2 regions of the Streptomyces sp. NPDC001594 genome follow, and region 2 is predicted to be linked to the other one. Evidence: riboswitches for the same ligand, from Rfam matches in the RefSeq annotation. Region 2 holds a riboswitch; the other holds the start of a gene.
What was found. A riboswitch is a leader RNA that binds a small molecule or an ion and turns the genes downstream of it on or off. The one in region 2 is predicted to bind glycine.
Positions count from the first base shown of each region.

Region 1: it holds a riboswitch for glycine, as region 2 does, so the genes downstream of both, gcvP (aminomethyl-transferring glycine dehydrogenase) here and gcvT (glycine cleavage system aminomethyltransferase GcvT) in region 2, are expected to answer to the same signal.

Region 1 is NZ_JBIAVB010000020.1:143,408-153,531, reverse strand. Features, by position in the region: gene ACFY0O_RS32525 (DNA polymerase IV) at 1-1,029, shown strand, start outside; gene ACFY0O_RS32520 (PRC-barrel domain-containing protein) at 1,026-1,379, opposite strand; glycine riboswitch at 1,492-1,590, shown strand; gene gcvP (aminomethyl-transferring glycine dehydrogenase) at 1,784-4,669, shown strand; gene ACFY0O_RS32510 (DUF5999 family protein) at 4,750-4,938, opposite strand; gene ACFY0O_RS32505 (hypothetical protein) at 5,213-5,833, opposite strand; gene ACFY0O_RS32500 (glutamate-cysteine ligase family protein) at 6,329-7,864, shown strand; gene ACFY0O_RS32495 (CPBP family intramembrane glutamic endopeptidase) at 7,981-8,781, shown strand; gene ACFY0O_RS32490 (PhzF family phenazine biosynthesis protein) at 8,795-9,613, opposite strand; gene ACFY0O_RS32485 (hypothetical protein) at 9,694-10,124, opposite strand, start outside.
Region 2 is NZ_JBIAVB010000011.1:250,494-260,617, forward strand. Features, by position in the region: gene ACFY0O_RS23050 (ABC transporter permease) at 1-53, opposite strand, end outside; gene ACFY0O_RS23055 (ABC transporter substrate-binding protein) at 219-1,928, opposite strand; gene ACFY0O_RS23060 (ABC transporter permease) at 2,023-3,015, opposite strand; gene ACFY0O_RS23065 (enhanced serine sensitivity protein SseB C-terminal domain-containing protein) at 3,624-4,364, opposite strand; gene ACFY0O_RS23070 (enhanced serine sensitivity protein SseB) at 4,428-5,162, opposite strand; gene ACFY0O_RS23075 (AAA family ATPase) at 5,395-6,036, opposite strand; glycine riboswitch at 6,280-6,383, shown strand; gene gcvT (glycine cleavage system aminomethyltransferase GcvT) at 6,542-7,657, shown strand; gene gcvH (glycine cleavage system protein GcvH) at 7,753-8,133, shown strand; gene glyA (serine hydroxymethyltransferase) at 8,151-9,407, shown strand; gene ACFY0O_RS23095 (L-serine ammonia-lyase) at 9,664-10,124, shown strand, end outside.

The sequences.
Region 1 (10,124 bases), on a different contig from region 2:
CGGCTGCGGGCCGACATCACCGCGGCGACGGGGCTCAGCGGTTCGGTGGGTCTGGCCGGCTCGAAGATGCTGGCCAAGGTGGCTTCCGAGGAGGCCAAGCCGGACGGGCTGCTGCTGATCGAGCCCGGGACCGAGCGCGAGCTCCTCGCCCCCATGTCGGTGCGGACCCTCCCCGGGGTGGGGCCGGCCACCGGGGAGCACCTGCGCCGGGCCGGCATCACCACCGTGGGGGAGCTGGCCGAGGCCGGTGAGGACGAGCTGGTCCGGATGGTGGGCCGGGCGCACGGGGTCGGTCTGTACCGCATGGCGCTGGGCCTGGACGACCGGCCGGTGGTCGCGGAGCGGGACGCGAAGTCGGTGTCGGTGGAGGACACCTTCGACGTGGACCTCCACGACCGGGTGCGGATCCGCTTCGAGGTGCAGCGGCTCGCCGACCGCTGCGTGGGCCGGCTGCGGGCCTCGGGGCACTCGGGGCGGACCATCGTGCTGAAGGTGCGCCGCTACGACTTCTCCACCCTGACCCGCTCCGAGACCCTGCGCGGGCCCACGGACGATCCGGCGGTGGTGCGGGAGGCGGCCGCGCGGCTGCTGGAGGGCGTGGACACCACCGGCGGGGTGCGGCTGCTGGGGGTGGGCGTGACGGGGCTCGCGGACTACACCCAGGAGGACCTGTTCGCCCAGGCGCTCGGCGCCGCGGCCCAGGAGGCGGAGGCCGCCCCGGCGGAGGGGGGCGTGGAGGCGGATGAGGCCGACGGGGTCGCAGGGGCTCCAGGGGCCGCCGAGACGGCCGCGGTACCGGGGGAGGACCCGGCGCGGGCAGCCGCGCGCCACTGGCCCGCGGGGAGCGACGTGCGGCATGCGCTGTACGGGCCCGGGTGGGTGCAGGGCAGCGGGGTCGGGCGGGTCACCGTGCGCTTCGAGCAGCCCGGATCGCCGCCCGGCCGGGTCCGCACCTTCCTGGTGGACGACCCCGATCTGGCCCCCTCCGACCCGCTGCCCCTGGTGGGGCCGGCCCAGGGCGTGTCCTAGTGGTTCTCCGGCGGGGGGAGGTGGAAGTCGCCGGGGAGGGAGACGTCCAGGCCGTAGTGGTGGTAGAGCTTGAGCTCCTGCTCGGGGGAGAGGTGGCGGCCCACGCCGAAGTCGGGGGCTTCTTTGATCAGGGAGCGGTCGAACGGGACGCGCAGGACCTCGCCGTCCACCTCGCTCGGCTCCAGCGGGACGAATGCGTCCCGGCCGAACAGACCGGTACGGACGGCCGCCCACTCCGGGACGCCGGTGGCGTCGTCCAGGTAGACCTCGTCCACGGTGCCGATCTTGGCCCCGTTCCGGTCGAACGCCTTGCGGCCGATCAGGCTGCGCGGATCGATGTCGGTCTGCACGGTCCCTCCACGTGGTCGCAGTCATCCGTAATGACTACAAAAGTGCATATCCGGATAGGGGGCCACTCGAGGGAGGGTCCAGATCCTCGCTGGTAGGCTGGGTGACGGCTGTTGACCCTGTGCGGGAGAGTCCTCCGAGTGAGCTCGACGGAGGCGCCGAAGGAGCAAATCCTCCCCGGAATCTCTCAGGCATACGTACCGCACGCGACGAGGCCACTCTGGAAAGCAGGAGCGGGTCCGGGCGCGCAGTGCCGGTCCCACTCCTCACCGACGGTGAAAGCCGGACGACGGGCGACCCCCGAGACTCCGGTGAAGCTCTCAGGTTGAGATGACAGAGGGGGAGGCCGTCCGGGTGCCCGCGCCGTGGTGCCCCTCGCAGGTCATACGACCAGGAGGCCTCCGTAATGACCGCCAACCGCATTCCGCTCTCCCAGCTCGAGCGGGGCATCCCCTTCGAGCAGCGTCACATCGGCCCGGATGCCGAGGCGCAGGCGAAGATGCTCGCCCAGGTGGGCTACGGCTCCCTCGACGAACTGACCGCCGCCGCGGTGCCGGATGTGATCAAGACCGCCGAGGCGCTGAACCTGCCCGAGGCGCGGACCGAGGCCGAGGTGCTCGCAGAGCTGCGCTCGCTCGCCGACCGCAACCAGGTCCTGTCCTCGATGATCGGCCTCGGCTACTACGGGACGTTCACGCCGCCGGTGATCCTGCGCAACGTCATGGAGAACCCGGCCTGGTACACGGCCTACACCCCGTACCAGCCGGAGATCTCGCAGGGCCGCCTCGAGGCGCTGCTGAACTTCCAGACCGTCGTCGCCGAGCTGACCGGCCTGCCGACCTCCGGTGCCTCCCTGCTCGACGAGGGCACCGCCGCCGCCGAGGCCATGACGCTGGCCCGCCGCGTGGGCAAGGCCAAGGGCAACGTCTTCCTCGTGGACGCCGACGCCCTGCCGCAGACCATCGCCGTGATCGAGACGCGCGCCGAGCCGATCGGCATCGAGGTCGTCGTCGCGGACCTCTCCGAGGGCATCCCCGCCGAGATCGCCGAGCGCGGTGTCTACGGCGTGCTCCTGCAGTACCCGGGCGCCTCCGGCGCCGTGCGCGACATCAAGGCCGTCGTCGACCAGGCCCACGAGCTCGGTGCGATCGTCACCGTCTCCGCCGACCTGCTCGCGCTGACCCTGCTGACCTCCCCGGGCGCCCTCGGCGCGGACATCGCGGTCGGCACCACCCAGCGCTTCGGCGTCCCGATGGGCTTCGGCGGCCCGCACGCCGGCTACATGGCCGTCCAGGCCAAGCACGCCCGCTCGCTGCCCGGCCGCCTCGTCGGCGTCTCCGTGGACGCGGACGGCAACAAGGCCTACCGCCTGGCCCTGCAGACCCGCGAGCAGCACATCCGCCGCGAGAAGGCCACCAGCAACATCTGCACCGCGCAGGTCCTGCTCGCCGTCATGGCCGGCATGTACGCCGTCTACCACGGCCCGGACGGCCTGAAGACGATCGCCCGCCGCACCCACCGCTACGCCGCGCTGCTGGCCGCGGGCCTGCGGGCCGGCGGGGTCGAGCTGGTGCACGGCTCCTTCTTCGACACCGTCACCGCCCGGGTGCCCGGCAAGGCCGCCGAGGTCGTCGCCGCCGCCCGCGAGGGCGGGGTCAACCTCCACCAGGCCGACGCCGACCACGTCTCGATCTCCTGCGACGAGACCACCCTGCGCGCCGACCTCGAGGCCGTCTGGGCCGCCTTCGGCGTCTCCGCCGACATCGAGGCCCTGGACGCCGGCACCGAGGACGCGCTGCCCGAGGCCCTGCTGCGCTCGGACGCGTACCTGACCCACCCGGTCTTCCACCAGCACCGCTCCGAGACCGCGATGCTGCGCTACCTGCGCAAGCTCTCGGACAAGGACTACGCGCTGGACCGCGGCATGATCCCGCTGGGCTCCTGCACCATGAAGCTGAACGCGACCACCGAGATGGAGCCGGTCACCTGGCCCGAGTTCGGCCAGATGCACCCCTTCGCCCCGGTCGAGCAGGCGGGCGGTTACCTCACGCTCATCAGCGAGCTGGAGGAACGTCTCTGCGAGGTCACCGGCTACGACAAGGTCTCCATCCAGCCGAACGCCGGCTCCCAGGGCGAGCTCGCCGGCCTGTTGGCCGTGCGCGCCTACCACCGCGCGAACGGCGACGAGCAGCGCACCGTCTGTCTCATCCCCTCCTCCGCGCACGGCACCAACGCCGCGAGCGCCGTGATGGCCGGCATGAAGGTCGTCGTCGTCAAGACCGCCGACGACGGCGAGGTGGACGCCGACGACCTGCGCGCCAAGATCGAGCAGTACCGCGACGAGCTGGCCGTCCTCATGATCACCTACCCGTCGACGCACGGGGTGTTCGAGGAGCACGTCGCCGACATCTGCGCCCAGGTGCACGAGGCGGGCGGCCAGGTCTACGTGGACGGCGCCAACCTGAACGCCCTGGTGGGCCTGGCCAAGCCGGGTCACTTCGGCGGTGACGTCTCGCACCTGAACCTGCACAAGACCTTCTGCATCCCGCACGGCGGCGGCGGCCCGGGCGTCGGCCCGGTCGGCGTCCGGGCGCACCTGGCCCCGTACCTGCCGAACCACCCGCTCCAGCCGACCGCCGGCCCGGAGACGGGCGTCGGCCCGATCTCGGCCGCGCCGTGGGGCTCGGCGGGCATCCTGCCGATCTCCTGGTCGTACGTGCGCCTGATGGGCGGCGAGGGCCTCAAGCGCGCCACGCAGGTGGCCGTCCTGGGCGCCAACTACATCGCCAAGCGCCTGGAGCCGCACTACCCGGTGCTGTACACCGGCCCGGGCGACCTGGTCGCGCACGAGTGCATCATCGACCTGCGCCCGCTGTCGAAGGAGACCGGTGTCAGCGTCGACGACATCGCCAAGCGCCTGATCGACTACGGCTTCCACGCCCCGACCATGTCCTTCCCGGTCGCCGGCACGCTCATGATCGAGCCGACGGAGTCCGAGGACCTCGCCGAGATCGACCGTTTCTGCGACGCGATGATCGCCATCCGCGCCGAGATCGAGCGGGTCGCGGGCGGCGAGTGGCCGGCGGACGACAACCCGCTGGCGAACGCCCCGCACACGGCGGCGTCCCTGGGCGGCGAGTGGAACCACCCGTACACCCGTGACGAGGCGGTCTTCCCCGGTGGTGTCTCCGCCGCCGAGAAGTACTGGCCGCCGGTGCGCCGGATCGACGGCGCCTTCGGCGACCGCAACCTGGTGTGCTCCTGCCCGCCGCTGGACGAGTACGACAACTGAGCCCTGACCGGCTGAAGGGGCCGGCCCCGGAGCGTTCGCTCCGGGGCCGGCCCCTTCTCGTGTCCGTGCGCCGTGCCTGCTCAGGCCGCCGCGAGCGGGCGGTGCGGAGCGATGATCTTGCCGTCCGGCAGCAGCTCACCGGTGTCCTCGAAGAGCAGGACGCCGTTGCACAGCAGGCTCCAGCCCTGTTCCGGGTGGTTGGCCACCGGGCGCGCGGCCTCCCGGTCGGCGGACTCTGATGACGGGCAGGCAGGCTGGTGCTGGCACATGGATGCGTTCTTTCGCTGCGGTGTGGTCTGTTCGCGGGTCTGTTCGCTACGGCTCGATGCGTGATTCATGGCCGTCCCCCTGGGTCGTCCCCGCACCTGCGGGGAGGATGGTCCTCAGTCTTCCCCCATGACGGCTGCTTCGCAGGGATTTCACGGCAGCAGTCCTCATGGATTGAGGACGCATCACTCGTGCGGGCGGTTCAAGCCAACTGCCCTGTCCTTTCGGATGGTTCGCAGCTGACCCCGGAGGACTAGGCCGAATGGGTCAGGTGGGTCAGGCCGCCGGGGCCGCCAGGGTGGGCGGCAGGGGCGGGGCCGCCGGCGCCAGCCGGTGGGTCAGCACGGGCAGCAGCTCCGAGACGGGATGCGGCCGGTAGGGGGCGATCCCGGGCGGGGCCGGGGCCAGCGGCACGAGCAGGTCGGAGGCGGCGGGCAGGCCGGCGGCGGCGTCGGCGCCGACCGCCCCGTGCAGCCACAGGGTCAGCATGTACAGCTCCGGTACGGACAGCAGGCGGGGCTGGTACCCCTTGCCGAGCTGCTCCGCCTGGCGCAGGGCGCGCTCGGTGGCGGCGACGTAGGGGCCCTCGAAGAAGTGCGAGAAGGCCCAGCCGTCGGGGGTGAGCCGCGTGTCGGCCGCCGCCACGAAGCGGTCGCCGCTGCGGATCAGGAACCGCCATCCGGTCAGGCGGGTTCGGGGCGGCCTGCCGTCGGCCGCGCGGCCGGACATGCTCAGCCGGTCGAGCACGTGCACCGGCAGGGGGAGCTCGGCGGTCATCGGACCCTGGACCGCGCGCAGGGCGGGGGTGTGTGCCTCGTGGACGGCGGTGGGAGAACCGAGTGCCGCGAGAACGCTGCGCAGGGCGGGCGCGGGAGCCGGGGGGACATGCAGCGGCATGGTGGGTCGCCTCTCACTTGGGAGACCTGTGGTGCAGGGGAAGGTGCGGACGGCGCTGTCGCATTCTGGGGTCAGAGGTGGGCATTGGGGCAATGGCCGCGCGCCAACTCTCTGCCTCGTTTGCGGAGTTTATACGACATGTGTTCACACAGTGTTTCGGCTAGCTGTCCCGCCTATTGTCGACAAGGCGCTTACCGGACCCGCTGTCATGGTATTCATGCCGCTCGCGCGTGAAGAACCCGCGCTGACCTCGGAGGTTACCGGAAGGGTGCTCGGCTGGAAAGTGCCGCCAATCATGAACGGGCAAAACCCATGCGGAATTTGCATACCCCGGGTTGCCAGGTGAATGTGCCGGAGCGCCCATCCGGCCACACCGGCGCGCGCTCCGCGCCAAGCCGCGCCCCGCGGCGTTATCGATCACAGGCCCTGGGCACAATCGACCGTAACGTGCGCCCGGGTGTCCCGGGCCGGGCCCGCTCGAGGAGGGACGCTTCGATGGGGGAGAAGGTCGTGGCAGGCGGATTCGACCTGTCCGATCGGCATCGGTATCGGAGGAAGCTTCACGAGTGCCTGGAGGGACTGGAGCGGCTCCTGGCGGAGAAGAGGTTCGACCGCCCCAAGAACATGATGGGGCTGGAGATCGAGCTGAATCTCGCGGGTGCCGACGGTTTGCCGCGCATGGTGAATGCGCAGGTACTGGAGCGGATAGCGAGCCCCGATTTCCAGACGGAACTCGGAATGTTCAACCTGGAGGTGAACGTACTCCCGCACCGGCTCGACGGCCGGGTATTCGACCGCCTCGCGGAGGAGCTGAGCGCGGGCCTGCACTACGCCCACCGGCAGGCCGCCGAGATCGACGCCGGGGTGGTGATGATCGGCATCCTGCCGACGCTCACCCGGGCCGACCTGGCCCTGGCCAACCTGTCCGCCGTCGACCGCTACTCGCTGCTCAACGAGCAGATCCTGATGATGCGCGGTGAGGACTTCCGGCTGGACATCGAGGGGGTCGAGCGGCTGACCTGGAGCACGGGGTCGATCGTGCCGGAGGCCGCCTGTACCTCCGTGCAGCTGCACCTCCAGGTCACCCCGGCCCGGTTCTCGGACGTGTGGAACGCCGCCCAGGCGGTGACCGCCGTACAGATAGCGGTGGGGGCGAACTCGCCGTTCCTGTTCGGGCGCGAGCTGTGGCGCGAGTCGCGGCCGCCGCTGTTCACCCAGGCCACCGACACCCGTCCGCCCGAGCTCCAGGCCCAGGGGGTGCGGCCGCGCACCTGGTTCGGGGAGCGGTGGGTGGACTCCGTGTACGAGCTCTTCGCCGAGAACGTCCGCTTCTTCCCGGCCCTGCTGCCCATCTGCGACGAGGAGGAGCCGCTGCGGGTGCTGGCCGAGGGCGGGGTGCCCAGCCTCCAGGAGCTGGTGCTGCACAACGGCACGGTCTACCGCTGGAACCGGCCCGTCTACGGGGTCGCGGACGGGATGCCGCACCTGCGGGTGGAGAACCGGGTGCTGCCCGCCGGGCCCACCGTCGCCGACGTCGTGGCCAACGCGGCCTTCTACTACGGACTGGTGCGCACCCTCGCGGACGAGCAGCGCCCCGTGTGGACCCGGATGTCCTTCGCGGAGGCGGAGGCCAACTTCGACGCCGCCTGCCGGTACGGGATCGACGCGCGGATCCGCTGGCCCCGCCGGGGGCGCTCGGGGGGACTGGTGAACGTGGCGGCGGCGCGGCTGGTGCTGGACGAGCTGCTGCCGATGGCGGCCGCCGGGCTGGACGCCTGGGGCATCGAGCCCGCCGACCGGGACCTGTACCTGGGGATCATCGAGGAGCGGTGCCGGCGCCGGGTGAACGGGGCGACCTGGCAGGTGGACACCTACCACCGCGCGCTCGCGGGCGGACTGGACCGCGACGCCGCCCTGGCGGCCACGACCCGCCGCTACAGCGAGCTGATGCACCGCGGGGACCCCGTGCACACCTGGCCGGTGGGGCCCGCGGGGCAGGAGGTGGAAGCACCCGCGGCCGCCCGCCGCTGACCCCCGCCGCCGCTCCCGGATCCGCCCCGGCCATGTCCCGGTGATCCCCCCTGGCCCCCGAGGGGGCAGTATGGGGTGGTCGGAGCGTGACGGACGGGGCAGGACGGGAGTCGGGCGTGCTAGCGGAGCCGGAGCCGGGGGTCGTGGAGCCGCGCGAGGACGGGCGGCGCGGTGTCCTGCGCACCGAGACGCTGCTCGTGCTCGCGCTGTCGCTGGGCGCGAGCGGGGTCTCGGCGCTGATCAGTTTCATCGGCTCGCTCACCAAGCCCGGCGGCCTCAAGGACCAGGCCGCCACCCTCAACGGCTCCTACGCCCCCGGGCGGCCCTGGCTGGACCTGGCCTGGCAGCTGTTCGGGATCGCCACCGCCCTGGTGCCCGTGCTGCTCGTCGCGCACCTGCTGACCCGTGAGGGCGCCCCCGGGCTGCGGGTGCTGGGCTTCGACCGGACCCGGCCCGGCCCGGACCTGGCCCGGGGCGCGCTGGTGGCCGCCGGGATCGGGAGCGCCGGGCTCGCCTTCTACCTGGCGGCCCGCGCCACCGGCTTCAACCTGACGGTGGTGCCCGAGGCGCTGCCCGACGTGTGGTGGAAGTTCCCGGTCCTGGTCCTCTCCGCGGTGCAGAACGCCGTGGTGGAGGAGGTCATCGTGCTGGCCTACCTGCTGCGCCGGCTCGACCGGCTCGGATGGTCGCCGACGGCCGCGCTGCTGGCCAGCTCCCTGCTGCGCGGCTCCTACCACCTCTACCAGGGCATCGGCGGGTTCCTCGGCAACGTGGTGATGGGCGTGGTCTTCGTCCTGGCCTACCGGCGCTGGGGCCGGGTGGGGCCGCTGGTCGTCGCGCACGCGCTGCTCGACATCGTGGCCTTCGGCGGGTACGCCCTGCTGGCCGGCAAGGTCGGCTGGCTGCCGACCCCCTAGCCTTTCGCCGTGTTCACGGCGAGGCGTGCAGCTCCCCGTCGATGACGGTGACCGCGTGGCCGGTCAGCAGCGTGCGCTCGCCCTTGAGGCGGACCCGGACCAGGCCCCGGCGCGCCCCGCCCTGCAGGCCGGTCATCTCGGTACGTCCCGTGCGGGCGGCCCAGAACGGGGCCAGGGCGGTGTGCGCGCTGCCCGTGACCGGGTCCTCGTCGATGCCGAGGGCGGGGAAGAAGCCGCGGCTGACGAAGTCGTAGCCGCGGGCGGGGTCCTCGGCGGGGGCCGTGACGATCACCCCGCGGCGGGAGTGGCCGCGCAGGGCCGCGAGATCGGGGGTGAGCTCCCGTACGGTCCGCTCGTCGGCCAGCTCCACCACCAGGTCGCCGATGTGCGCGGAGGTGTCGTGCACCGACTTCATCTCGGCGCCGAGCGCCCGGGCGATCTCCGGGTCGGGCTCGACCCCGGTGAGCGAGGAGGTGGGGAAGTCCATGGTGATCGTGCCGTCCTCGGCCACGTCGGCCGTCAGGAGGCCGCAGCGGGCGGTGAACCGGATCAGCCCCTCGGCCAGGCCGCTCGTGGCCAGGGCATGGGCGGTGGCGAGGGTGGCGTGGCCGCACATGTCGACCTCGGCGGCCGGGGTGAACCAGCGCAGCGCCCAGTCGGCGTCCCCGCCGGGCGGCAGCGGGTGGGCGAAGGCGGTCTCGGAGAGGTTGACCTCCGCGGCGACCTGCTGGAGCCACGCGTCCGGGGGGAAGGGGCCGTCGAGGAGGAGGACTCCGGCGGGGTTGCCGTGGAAGGGGCGGTCGGTGAAGGCGTCGATGATTCGCAGGCGCATGGGCCGACCGTAGGACGCCGCCTCGGACCCGCGCCAAGGCCAATCCGGGATGACTGGCCTTGGCGCGGGGGCGGCGGGGGTCAGGTCCGGGACAGGGCCTTGGTGGCGGACAGGAGGGGGACGAGGGTGAAGTTCCCGTCCCCGGCGCCGCAGGTGTAGCTGCTGTCGGCCGTGGCGGAGACCTTCGTGCCGGTGGTGAAGCGGCCGTCGCCGCTGGGGAGGAAGGTGGTGAAGTGGTCGGTGAGGCGGCTGGAGTAGTACTGGCACTGCTGGAGGTTGAGGTAGCGCCCGGCGGTCAGGTCCAGCGCCTTGACGGAGGACAGCAGGGGCACCAGGTAGTAGAGCCCGCGGCCGGGGCCGCAGGAGACCTGGGTGTCGGGGGTGTTCGAGACGTGGGTCCCGGCGCTCCATTCGCTGCCGCGGCCCGGGACGATCACGGTGAGGTGGTCGTGCTGGAGGTCGGAGTAGTAGACGCACTGGTGCAGGTTCAGGTAGCGGCCGGAGCCCAGGT
Region 2 (10,124 bases):
ACCAGCAGCGTGGCGGCGACGTTGAACAGCCGCCGTATGAGGTAGACGAGCACTGCAGTCGGCCGCCCGGCGCGGGTGGCCGCCGCCCCCTCGTGGGGGGTCGGCGGCCACCGCCTGCGGCCTTCACCTGCCCTTCGGACTAGCGCATGTGCGGTGAAGGCACTTGCCTTGGTGTTACGTGGTACGTGACGGTTCGGGCCGGGGCCCGGCCGGCGCTGTTACTGCTTGATGCCCACGGTGGCGAGGTCGATCTTGCCGAAGGACTCGTTGAAGTAGACGTTCGTCAGGCGCGGGTTGTGGTAGACGAGCGCCTTGTCGAAGTTGATCGGGAGGTAGAGCGCCTTCTCCATGACCTTCTGGTTGATCTGGGTGTAGAAGGGCGCGGCCTCTTCCGGAGTCTTGGTGGCGGCCGTCTTGAAGAGGCCGTTGATCTCCGGGTCGTTGATCATCGTGTAGTTGTTGTTGCCGTTCGGCAGGATGAACGAGCCGTCGACCAGCGGCTGGAGGAAGCCCGAGCCGGAGTTGTAGTCGGCGCCCCAGCCCATGACGATGATGCCGTAGTTCTTCTTCTTCACGTTCTCGGGCGAGCCGATCACGGAGGAGCTGAGCTTGCCGTCGAACTGGTCGATCGTGGCCTTGATGCCGACCTTGGCGAGCGAGGCCTGGAGCGACTCGGCGCTCTTCACCTCGGGCGCCTTGTTGTTGCGCACCGCGATGGTGGTCTCGAAGCCGTCCGGCTTGCCACAGGCCTTGAGGGCCTCCTTGGCCTTGGCCTCCTGCGGCTTGCCCTTCGTCAGACCGAACGGGTCGTAGGCCTTGTCCGAGCCGGGGACGCCGGGCGGCAGCATGTTCGCGCCGAGGTCACCGCTGGTCGGGCCGCCACGGGCGTTCTGGAGGGACTTCGGGTCGGCCGCGTAGATGACGGCCTTGCGGCACTCGATGTTGTCGAACGGCGCGACCGTGGTCGGGAAGGCGAAGTAGCGGATGTAGCCCGTGAACGGGTTGTCCGCGTTCTTCTTGAGGTTCGCGTCCTTGAGGATCTTGTTCTTGGCGGCCTGCTGGACACCGGTGCCGTCGATGGCGAGGTCGATGTCACCGGAGAGCAGGCGCTGGTCCATGTCGTCCGGGTTGGTGGTCACCGTGAAGGAGACCTTGTCCGGCAGACCCTTGCGGATCGTGTCCGTCTTCGGGTCCCAGTTCTCGTTGCGGACGAAGGTCGCGCCCTTGCCGGCGGTGAAGCTCTCCACCTTGTAAGGACCGGTGGAGATCGGCTTGTTGGTGTAGGTGGCGCCCGTGTCCTTGCCCACCGGGACCGGCGAGGAGGTCGGCATGGCCAGCAGGTAGCTGAAGTCGGCGTTGGCGCTCGCCAGGTTGAAGACGATCGTCTTGTCGTCCGGCGTCTGGACGGACTTCAGACCCATCTTGTCCGGGTCGGTGTCCTTGTACGGGCCGGGGTACTTCTGGCCCTGGTCGAGGATGTCGATCAGGTAGGTCGGGCCGCCGGACAGCACGTCCTGCGCGAAGACGCGCTCGATGCCGTACTTGACGTCCTTCGAGGTGATCGGCGTGCCGTCCTCGAACTTCACCCCGTCCTTGAGCTTCAGGGTGTACGTCTTGCCGTCGTTGGTCACGACCGGCAGGGCCTCGGCGAGGTCCGGGACCGCCTTGGTGCCGTCCTTGCCCGGCTTCGAGTCGTAGGCGAGCAGGCTGCGGACGTACAGGCGCTGGATGTCCCAGACGAAGCCGTAGTAGGCGCGGGCCGGGTCGAGGTAGTCGACGTCCTGCGGGGACCAGAGCTTGAGCTCGCCGCCCTTGGCGTCGGAGGCGTTGATGACGCCCTCGGCGGCACCGCTGTAGCCCTTGCCGCTCTCGGCGGCGTCCGCCTTGTCGTCCTTCTTGTCCCCGCCGCCACCGCACGCGGCGGTCATCGACAGGGCGGCGATCACGGCGGCGATCGCGAGAGCCTGCTTTCTGCGGATCACGGTTGTCCAACCTCCATAGGTGGTGAATCGAAGAAGCGGTTCAGCTGCCCTTGGGGTCGAGTGCGTCACGCAGCCCGTCCCCGAAGAGGTTGAACGCCAGGACGGTGATGAAGATCGTCATACCGGGGACCACCATGTACATGGGGTCGTCCTGGTAGATGGGGACGGCGTCGGAGAGCATCTTTCCCCAGGACGAGGTGGGGGGCTTGACGCCGGCGCCCAGGAAGCTGAGGGCCGCTTCCGTCAGGATGTTGGTCGGGATGATCAGCGTGGTGTAGACGAGGATCGGCGCGACCAGGTTCGGCATCAGCTCCTTGACGAGGATGTAGCCGCGGCCGGCGCCGAGGCTGCGCGCCGCCTCGACGTACTCGCGCTCCCGCAGGGAGATCGTCTGGCCGCGGACGATGCGTCCGATGTACGGCCAGCCGAAGAAGCCGATGACGAGGATGAGCACGCCCATCCGCACACCCGAACCCTCGAAGCCCCAGACGGAGTTGGGGACGACGGAGACCAGGGCGATGGTGAACAGCAGCTGCGGGAAGGCCAGCAGCAGGTCCATGAGGCGGCTGATGACGCCGTCGACCCAGCCGCCGATGAAGCCGGCGAGGGCGCCCAGGAAGCTGCCGAGGACCACCGAGACGAAGGCGGCCAGGAAGGCGACGATCAGGGAGATGCGCGCGCCGTAGACGATCCGGCTGAAGACGTCGCGGCCGTTGGTCGGCTCGACGCCCAGCAGGAAGTCGGAGCTGACGCCGCCGAAGGAGCCGAGCGGTGTGCCCAGATCGGGGTCGATCAGGTCCTCGTGGAACTCGTTGGGGTCGTGGCCCAGCAGGTTCGCGATCAGCGGCGCGAAGATCGCCACCAGGATCAGCAGGATCACGACCACACCGCCGGTGAGCGCGACCTTGTCGCGCTTGAGCCGCATCCAGGCGATGCGTCCGGGCGAGCGGCCTTCGATGGCCTTGGCAGGGACGTCGGCTACGGACACGGGTGCGGGCGTTTCCGCGCTCGTGTCGTGCAGTGGTGCCGTCATCGTGGTGGGGACCCCTCTCGGCCGACGGTGGTCGGCCCATGCCCGCCGCTGTGGCGGCGTTGGTGCGGAGTGGCGCTCGGAGTGCTCGGGACACGGTGGGACGCGGGCGTGCCGGGTCGGGAGGTGCGTGAGTACTGCGAGAACTGCGGGAAGTGCAGGGCGGTGCGCGAGGAAATGCGGGTACTGCGGACGTGCGGAGTGCGGGAAGTGCTGTGCGGAGCGACAAGCGGATGGCACGTGCCGAACCGGGTTCTGGAGGACTGACCGGCTCTTGGGTGGGGAGTCTTCATCGGGCGCTCGACCAGCCGCCAGACCCGCAGATGAAAGGATGCGCAACCGTGATCTGAGGCTTGAGTTCCCGTTATCCGGACTCGGCTCGCGGCTCAGCGGAGCAACACCGTCCGTTCGGTACGCAAACGGACATGGCACCCAACTCGGTGGAGGGGTGCGCCAATTGGGCGCCCATCAAGGGCGAAACCCGGACAAGGCGAAGGCCGCCGGGAGCAGTGCTTCCCGACGGCCCGATGTCCTTTCGGACGGCCCGTCTCACGGTGCGGGCATACCCTGAAATGTCCCTGTAACAAGCTCGGTGTTCGGCCCGGGGCGGCTCAGTAGGCGGCCGCCTGGCCCTCCCGGTCGTAGAACGGGCGGGTCTGCGCGCGCAGCCACATGGCCACCGGATCGTGCTCGTCCGCCAGCGCGACCGTGCAGACCGGAACGCCCTCGGGCACCGCGCCGACCGACTGGCGCATCATCTCCCGTACGGACTCCAGCGCGGGCGCGGAGGCGTCGTACAGGTCGAGGCCGACGGCGAGGTACGCCGACCCCAACGCGGGCTGCACCCAGGCGCGGCGCAGCGAGCGCACGGCGGGGGTGCGGTGGGCGTGCCGGGTGAGCAGCCCGTAGAACTGCGGGAGCTCCAGGGTGGGCTCGGAGAGCCGCAGGGGCCCGGCCGGCATCCGGTCCAGGCCGGTCGCGACCCGGCGCAGGTCGGCCCAGGGGATGCCGAGGCCGCCGCCCTGGGCGTGCGGGTTGACCCACAGGCCCCAGCGGTCGGGGTAGAGGGCGCGGGCGATGTCCCGGCCGGTGACCACCTCGTAGCCGCGGTTCCAGCCGCTGGCGGCCAGCTCCTGCGGGGAGGTCACGCAGGGCGCGTATCCCAGGCCCTCGACCTCCATGCCGCCGTACTGGGCGTCCGGTGAGCCCGGCTGCCCCTGCCAGAGCAGCATCCACAGCCGGCCCTCGGCGAGGGCGTGCAGGAATGACTCGTAGCCCTCATAGCGCCCGGGAGCCACCTGGCGCAGCATGTGCTCGACCTGCCCGGCCGCGGCCGTGCCTGACGCACTCACCCGGGTACCCCTCTTCGTCTTCGTCCGCCCGTCGTCTCCACGTCCCGAACAGCTTAAGCGGCGCTACGGGAGGTAGAAGGGGCGCACGCGCTCACGAATCCAGTCCGTGACCGGGTCCTCGGCGGCCTCCAGCAGGATCAACTGCACGGGCCACGGCGCCGGTACGCGGGCCAGGGCGCGGCCGAGCGCCTCCAGCGGGGCGGTCCGGGTGCCGGAGTCCCATCCCACCAGCTGGACACCGATGTAGAGCTCGGGGTCCCTGCCCTCGACGCTGGCGAGGCAGCGGTGCGCGGCGGTGACGACGCCGGTGGCCCGGAACTCCTCGGCGGCGGCGGAGAGGAAGTCGACGGGGTCGTCCTGCCAGTCGGGCTCGAAGAGCCGGACGCGGGCGCCGCTGGCGGGGCCGTCGAGCTCGGTGCGGCCGGCCCGGCAGAGCTGGGCGACGGCGGCGGGGGGCAGGGGGACGCCGACGGCGCCCTCGGGGTTCACGGCGATGCCGAGCTGCGGGGGCAGGCCGCGGGCGAACTCGACGGCGGGGGCTATGGCGAAGTCCATGGCGGGGCCGGCGGCGAAGCGGAACTGGGCCTCGGAGCTGTAGACGGGGACGTACGCCTCGCCGGCGATCAGCATGGTGGGGAGGTCGAGGGAGGTGCTGTCGGGGCCGCCGCCCTGGGGGAGCGGGATCCAGACCTGGCTGCGGCCGAGGGCCTCCAGGATCCGGGGGCCCGCGTCCGGCTGGCCGAGGGCCGTTCCGAGCACCTGCTCCAACTCGTTCGCCGGCCAGCCGTTCCCGTGCATGTGCCCCTGCTCTCCGTTTGGGTTTCCGTGGCGAATACGCCCCGAGGCTACCGGTGCCGTTGGTGCCGCTGCGCGGAGCCGTCTCCCCGCCCCGCCCTTCCACCGTTCTCCCCCGGCTACCGCCGGGAGGTGCCCCCAGGGGCTCCGCCCCAGACCCCGCGCCTAAAACGCCGGCGGGGCTGGAATTTCGCTGCGCGAAATGCAGCCCGCGCAGCGGCGCACCCGGGCCGGGTCAGGGGGTGAAGGTGATCTCCGTCAGGGTGGCGGCGGCCGGACGGTCCAGGAGGGTGGTGGAGGCGCAGCCTCGTGGGGAGTGGCCCGACTCGGCCGCCGACAGGAGGCGGGTCACCGCCGCGCGGTGGCGGGCGAAGGCGTACGCCGAGACCCCCCGGCCGCGGGCGGTCTGGCCCGCGAGGGCCTCCTCGGGGGTGGCGTCCAGCAGGAGCAGGTGCAGGCGACGGCCCCGGCGGCGCGCGGTCGCCGCCAGGAGGGCCCGGACCCAGGCCTGGCTGCCGCAGTCGTGGACGACCACAGACGCACCGGAGCGCAGCTCGCGCCAGAGCGTCCAGTAATGGGACACGCGGACCAGCGGACGGTACGCCCCGTACGGCAGCGCCTTCGGCATCCGGCCCTCCCAGCGCTCGCGGACGTCCTGGGAGTCGATGCCCCCGCCCGGCGCGGCCCGCTTGATCAGGGTGCTCTTCCCGCCGCCCGGCAGACCGGACACCACCACGATGTCCCCGGCGCGGAAGCCCAGCCGCCGGGGGCCGCGGGCCACCCGTCCGCGCAGGTCGCGGACCGTGCCGGCGGCGGGGGCGGTCCGGGACGCGAGGGGCCGCGCCCGGACCTCGTCCACCGTTCCCGTACTGGTCACCACTCCGAATCTCCGCACCGTGATCGTCTCCCCCCGAGTCGGACCGCGAGGGCCCTCTGCCCGTTGAATGTAAAGAGACGGTAATCCGGGTGGGTCGGTTCCGGGCCCGGCGTCCGAGACCTGGGACTCCGGGAGCGCGGTGGGCACGGGCGCCGCGTGCGTTGTGCCGGGCCCCACTGCCCGCTTCCGCCCGACCCGTGCAATGATGTGCGCCATCTGGACACCAACTGCATACCGGCCGCTTGAATCCGCGCGGGAGAGTCCCGGCTGGCCGCGAGGCCGTGCCCGGGCGCCGAAGGAGCAAGTACCTCCCTTGAATCTCTCAGGCCCCGTACCGCGTGGATGAGGCAGATCTGAAAAGCGAGCTGTCCGACCGCGACGGCTCCACCCAAGGTGCAAGTCGGCGTTCCCCGGTGGGAACTCCCGGCGAACCTCTCAGGTTCCGATGACAGATGGGGAGGATCGTCCTCGTCATGTCATGCCCTGGGACCCGGGAGCCACACCCATGAGCACTGCCCCCCGCCTGACCGCGCTCGACGCGCTGCACCGTTCGCTCGGTGCGACCATGACCGACTTCGCGGGCTGGGACATGCCGCTGCGCTACGCCAGTGAGCGCGACGAGCACAACGCCGTGCGCACCAAGGCCGGCCTCTTCGACCTCTCCCACATGGGCGAGATCACCCTGACCGGCCCGGAGGCCGTCAAGGCGCTGGACTACGCCCTCGTCGGCAACATCTCCACCGTCGGCGTCGGCCGCGCCCGCTACACGCACATCTGCCAGGAGGACGGCGGGATCCTCGACGACCTGATCGTCTACCGCCTCGGCGAGACCGAGTACATGGTCGTCGCCAACGCCTCCAACGCCCAGGTGGTGCTGGACGCGCTGACCGAGCGCGCCGCCGGCTTCGACACCGAGGTCCGCGACGACCGTGACGCGTACGCGCTGATCGCCGTCCAGGGCCCCGAGTCCCCCGGCATCCTCGCCTCGCTGACCGACGCCGACCTGGACGGTCTGAAGTACTACGCGGGCCTGCCGGGCACCGTCGCGGGCGTGCCCGCGCTGATCGCCCGCACCGGCTACACCGGCGAGGACGGCTTCGAGCTGTTCGTCTCCCCCGAGCACGCCGTGGAGCTGTGGCAGGCGCTGACCAAGGCGGGCGAGGGCGTCGGCCTGGTCCCGGCCGGCCTGTCCTGCCGCGACACCCTGCGCCTGGAGGCGGGCATGCCGCTGTACGGGCACGAGCTCACCACCTCCCTCACGCCCTTCGACGCCGGGCTGGGCCGGGTCGTGAAGTTCGAGAAGGAGGGCGACTTCGTCGGCCGCGCCGCCCTGGAGGCCGCCGCCGAGCGCGCCGCCACGCAGGCCCCGCGCAAGCTGGTCGGCCTGGTCGCCGAGGGCCGCCGCGTCCCGCGCGCCGGGTTCCCCGTGGTCGCCGGCGGCAAGGTGATCGGCGAGGTCACCTCCGGCGCCCCGTCCCCGACGCTGGGCAAGCCGATCGCGATGGCGTACGTCGACGCGGAGCACGCCGCGCCCGGCACCTCCGGGGTCGGCGTGGACATTCGCGGTACGCATGAGCCGTACGAGGTCGTCGCCCTGCCGTTCTACAAGCGGCAGAAGTGACCCCCGGGGTCCCCGGGACCCCGCGCCGGCGGCCCGCCGCAGGCATGCAAGACCACCGTTCGTATCCACCTCCCCGCATCCAGGAGAATCAGGTCATGAGCAACCCCCAGCAGCTGCGTTACACCAAGGAGCACGAGTGGCTGTCGGACGCCGTCGAGGGCGTCGCGACCGTCGGTATCACGGCCTTCGCCGCCGACGCACTCGGTGACGTCGTCTACGCCCAGCTCCCCGAGGTCGGCGACACCGTCACCGAGGGCGAGACCTGTGGCGAGCTGGAGTCGACCAAGTCGGTCAGCGACCTGTACTCCCCCGTCTCCGGTGAGATCGTCGAGGCCAACCAGGACGTCGTCGACGACCCGTCTCTGGTGAACTCCGCCCCGTTCGAGGGTGGCTGGCTGTTCAAGGTGAAGCTCTCGGAGGAGCCCAAGGACGCGCTCTCCTTCGACGAGTACACCGCCCTCACCGCCGGTAACTGACACCCCAGGGGATCCTGATGTCCGTTCTGAACACCCCGCTCCACGAGCTCGACCCCGACGTCGCCGCCGCCGTCGACGCCGAGCTCGTACGCCAGCAGTCGACCCTGGAAATGATCGCGTCGGAGAACTTCGCTCCGGTCGCCGTCATGGAGGCCCAGGGCTCGGTCCTGACCAACAAGTACGCCGAGGGCTACCCGGGCCGCCGCTACTACGGCGGCTGCGAGCACGTCGACGTGGTCGAGCAGATCGCGATCGACCGCATCAAGGCGCTGTTCGGCGCCGAGGCCGCGAACGTCCAGCCGCACTCCGGTGCGCAGGCCAACGCCGCCGCGATGTTCGCGCTGCTGAAGCCGGGCGACACGATCATGGGCCTGAACCTGGCCCACGGCGGTCACCTGACCCACGGCATGAAGATCAACTTCTCCGGCAAGCTCTACAACGTGGTCCCGTACCACGTCGACGAGTCCGGCCAGGTCGACATGGCCGAGGTCGAGCGCCTCGCCAAGGAGTCCAAGCCGCAGCTGATCGTCGCCGGCTGGTCCGCCTACCCGCGCCAGCTGGACTTCGCCGCCTTCCGCCGGATCGCGGACGAGGTCGGCGCGTACCTGATGGTCGACATGGCCCACTTCGCGGGCCTGGTCGCCGCGGGCCTGCACCCGAACCCGGTGCCGCACGCCCACGTCGTCACCACCACCACGCACAAGACCCTCGGCGGTCCGCGCGGCGGTGTCATCCTGTCGACGCAGGAGCTGGCCAAGAAGATCAACTCCGCGGTCTTCCCGGGCCAGCAGGGCGGTCCGCTGGAGCACGTGATCGCGGCCAAGGCCGTCTCCTTCAAGGTCGCGGCCTCGCCCGAGTTCAAGGAGCGCCAGGAGCGCACCCTGGAGGGCGCGAAGATCATCGCCGAGCGCCTGGTCCAGCCGGACGTCACCGAGGTGGGCGTGTCCGTCCTCTCCGGCGGCACCGACGTGCACCTGGTCCTGGTCGACCTGCGCAACTCCGACCTGGACGGCCAGCAGGCCGAGGACCGGCTCCACGAGATCGGCATCACGGTCAACCGGAACGCGATCCCGAACGACCCGCGCCCGCCGATGGTCACCTCGGGCCTGCGCATCGGCACGCCGGCGCTGGCCACCCGCGGCTTCGGCGCCGAGGACTTCCGCGAGGTAGCCGAGATCATCGCGCAGGCCCTGAAGCCGGCGTTCGACGCGGACGACCTCAAGGCGCGCGTCTCCGCGCTCGCCGCGAAGTTCCCGCTCTACCCGTCGCTGTAGTCACGGGCCAGGAGGGGCCCGGCCTTGTTCCGCACAGGGCCGGGCCCCTTCCTGTCTTCTTCCCCGGCCCCCTCCCCCGCCGGACACCGGAACGCGAGCCGGCTCACGTCCGCCGGACCCCTCCGCGAGCAGAAACGTTCATCTCCACGCGTTACGCTCGTCTGCCGGACAAAATCCGCAGATCCCCCGCGCACCACCCCGCTCCACCACACCCCTGCCCTCTCTCCACCCCACGAGCCGACAAGGGAGTCCGCCAGTGGCCATCTCCGTCTTCGATCTCTTCTCCATCGGTATCGGCCCCTCCTCCTCCCACACGGTCGGCCCGATGCGCGCGGCGCGCATGTTCGTGTCCCGCCTGAAGAAGGACGGTGTCCTCGCCCAGACCGCGTCCGTCCGCGCGGAGCTCTTCGGCTCCCTCGGCGCCACCGGCCACGGCCACGGCACCCCCAAGGCGGTCCTGCTGGGCCTGGAGGGCCACTCCCCGCGCACGGTGGACGTGGAGACCGCCGACGACGAGGTGGAGCGCATCCGCCGGACCGGGAAGCTGCGGCTGCTCGGGACCGAGATAGGGAACGTCCACGAGATCGACTTCGACGAGCCCAGCCAGCTGATCCTGCACCGCCGCCGCTCGCTGCCCTACCACGCGAACGGCATGACCCTCTTCGCCTACGACGCCTCCGGCGCCCCGCTGCTGGAGAAGACCTACTACTCGGTCGG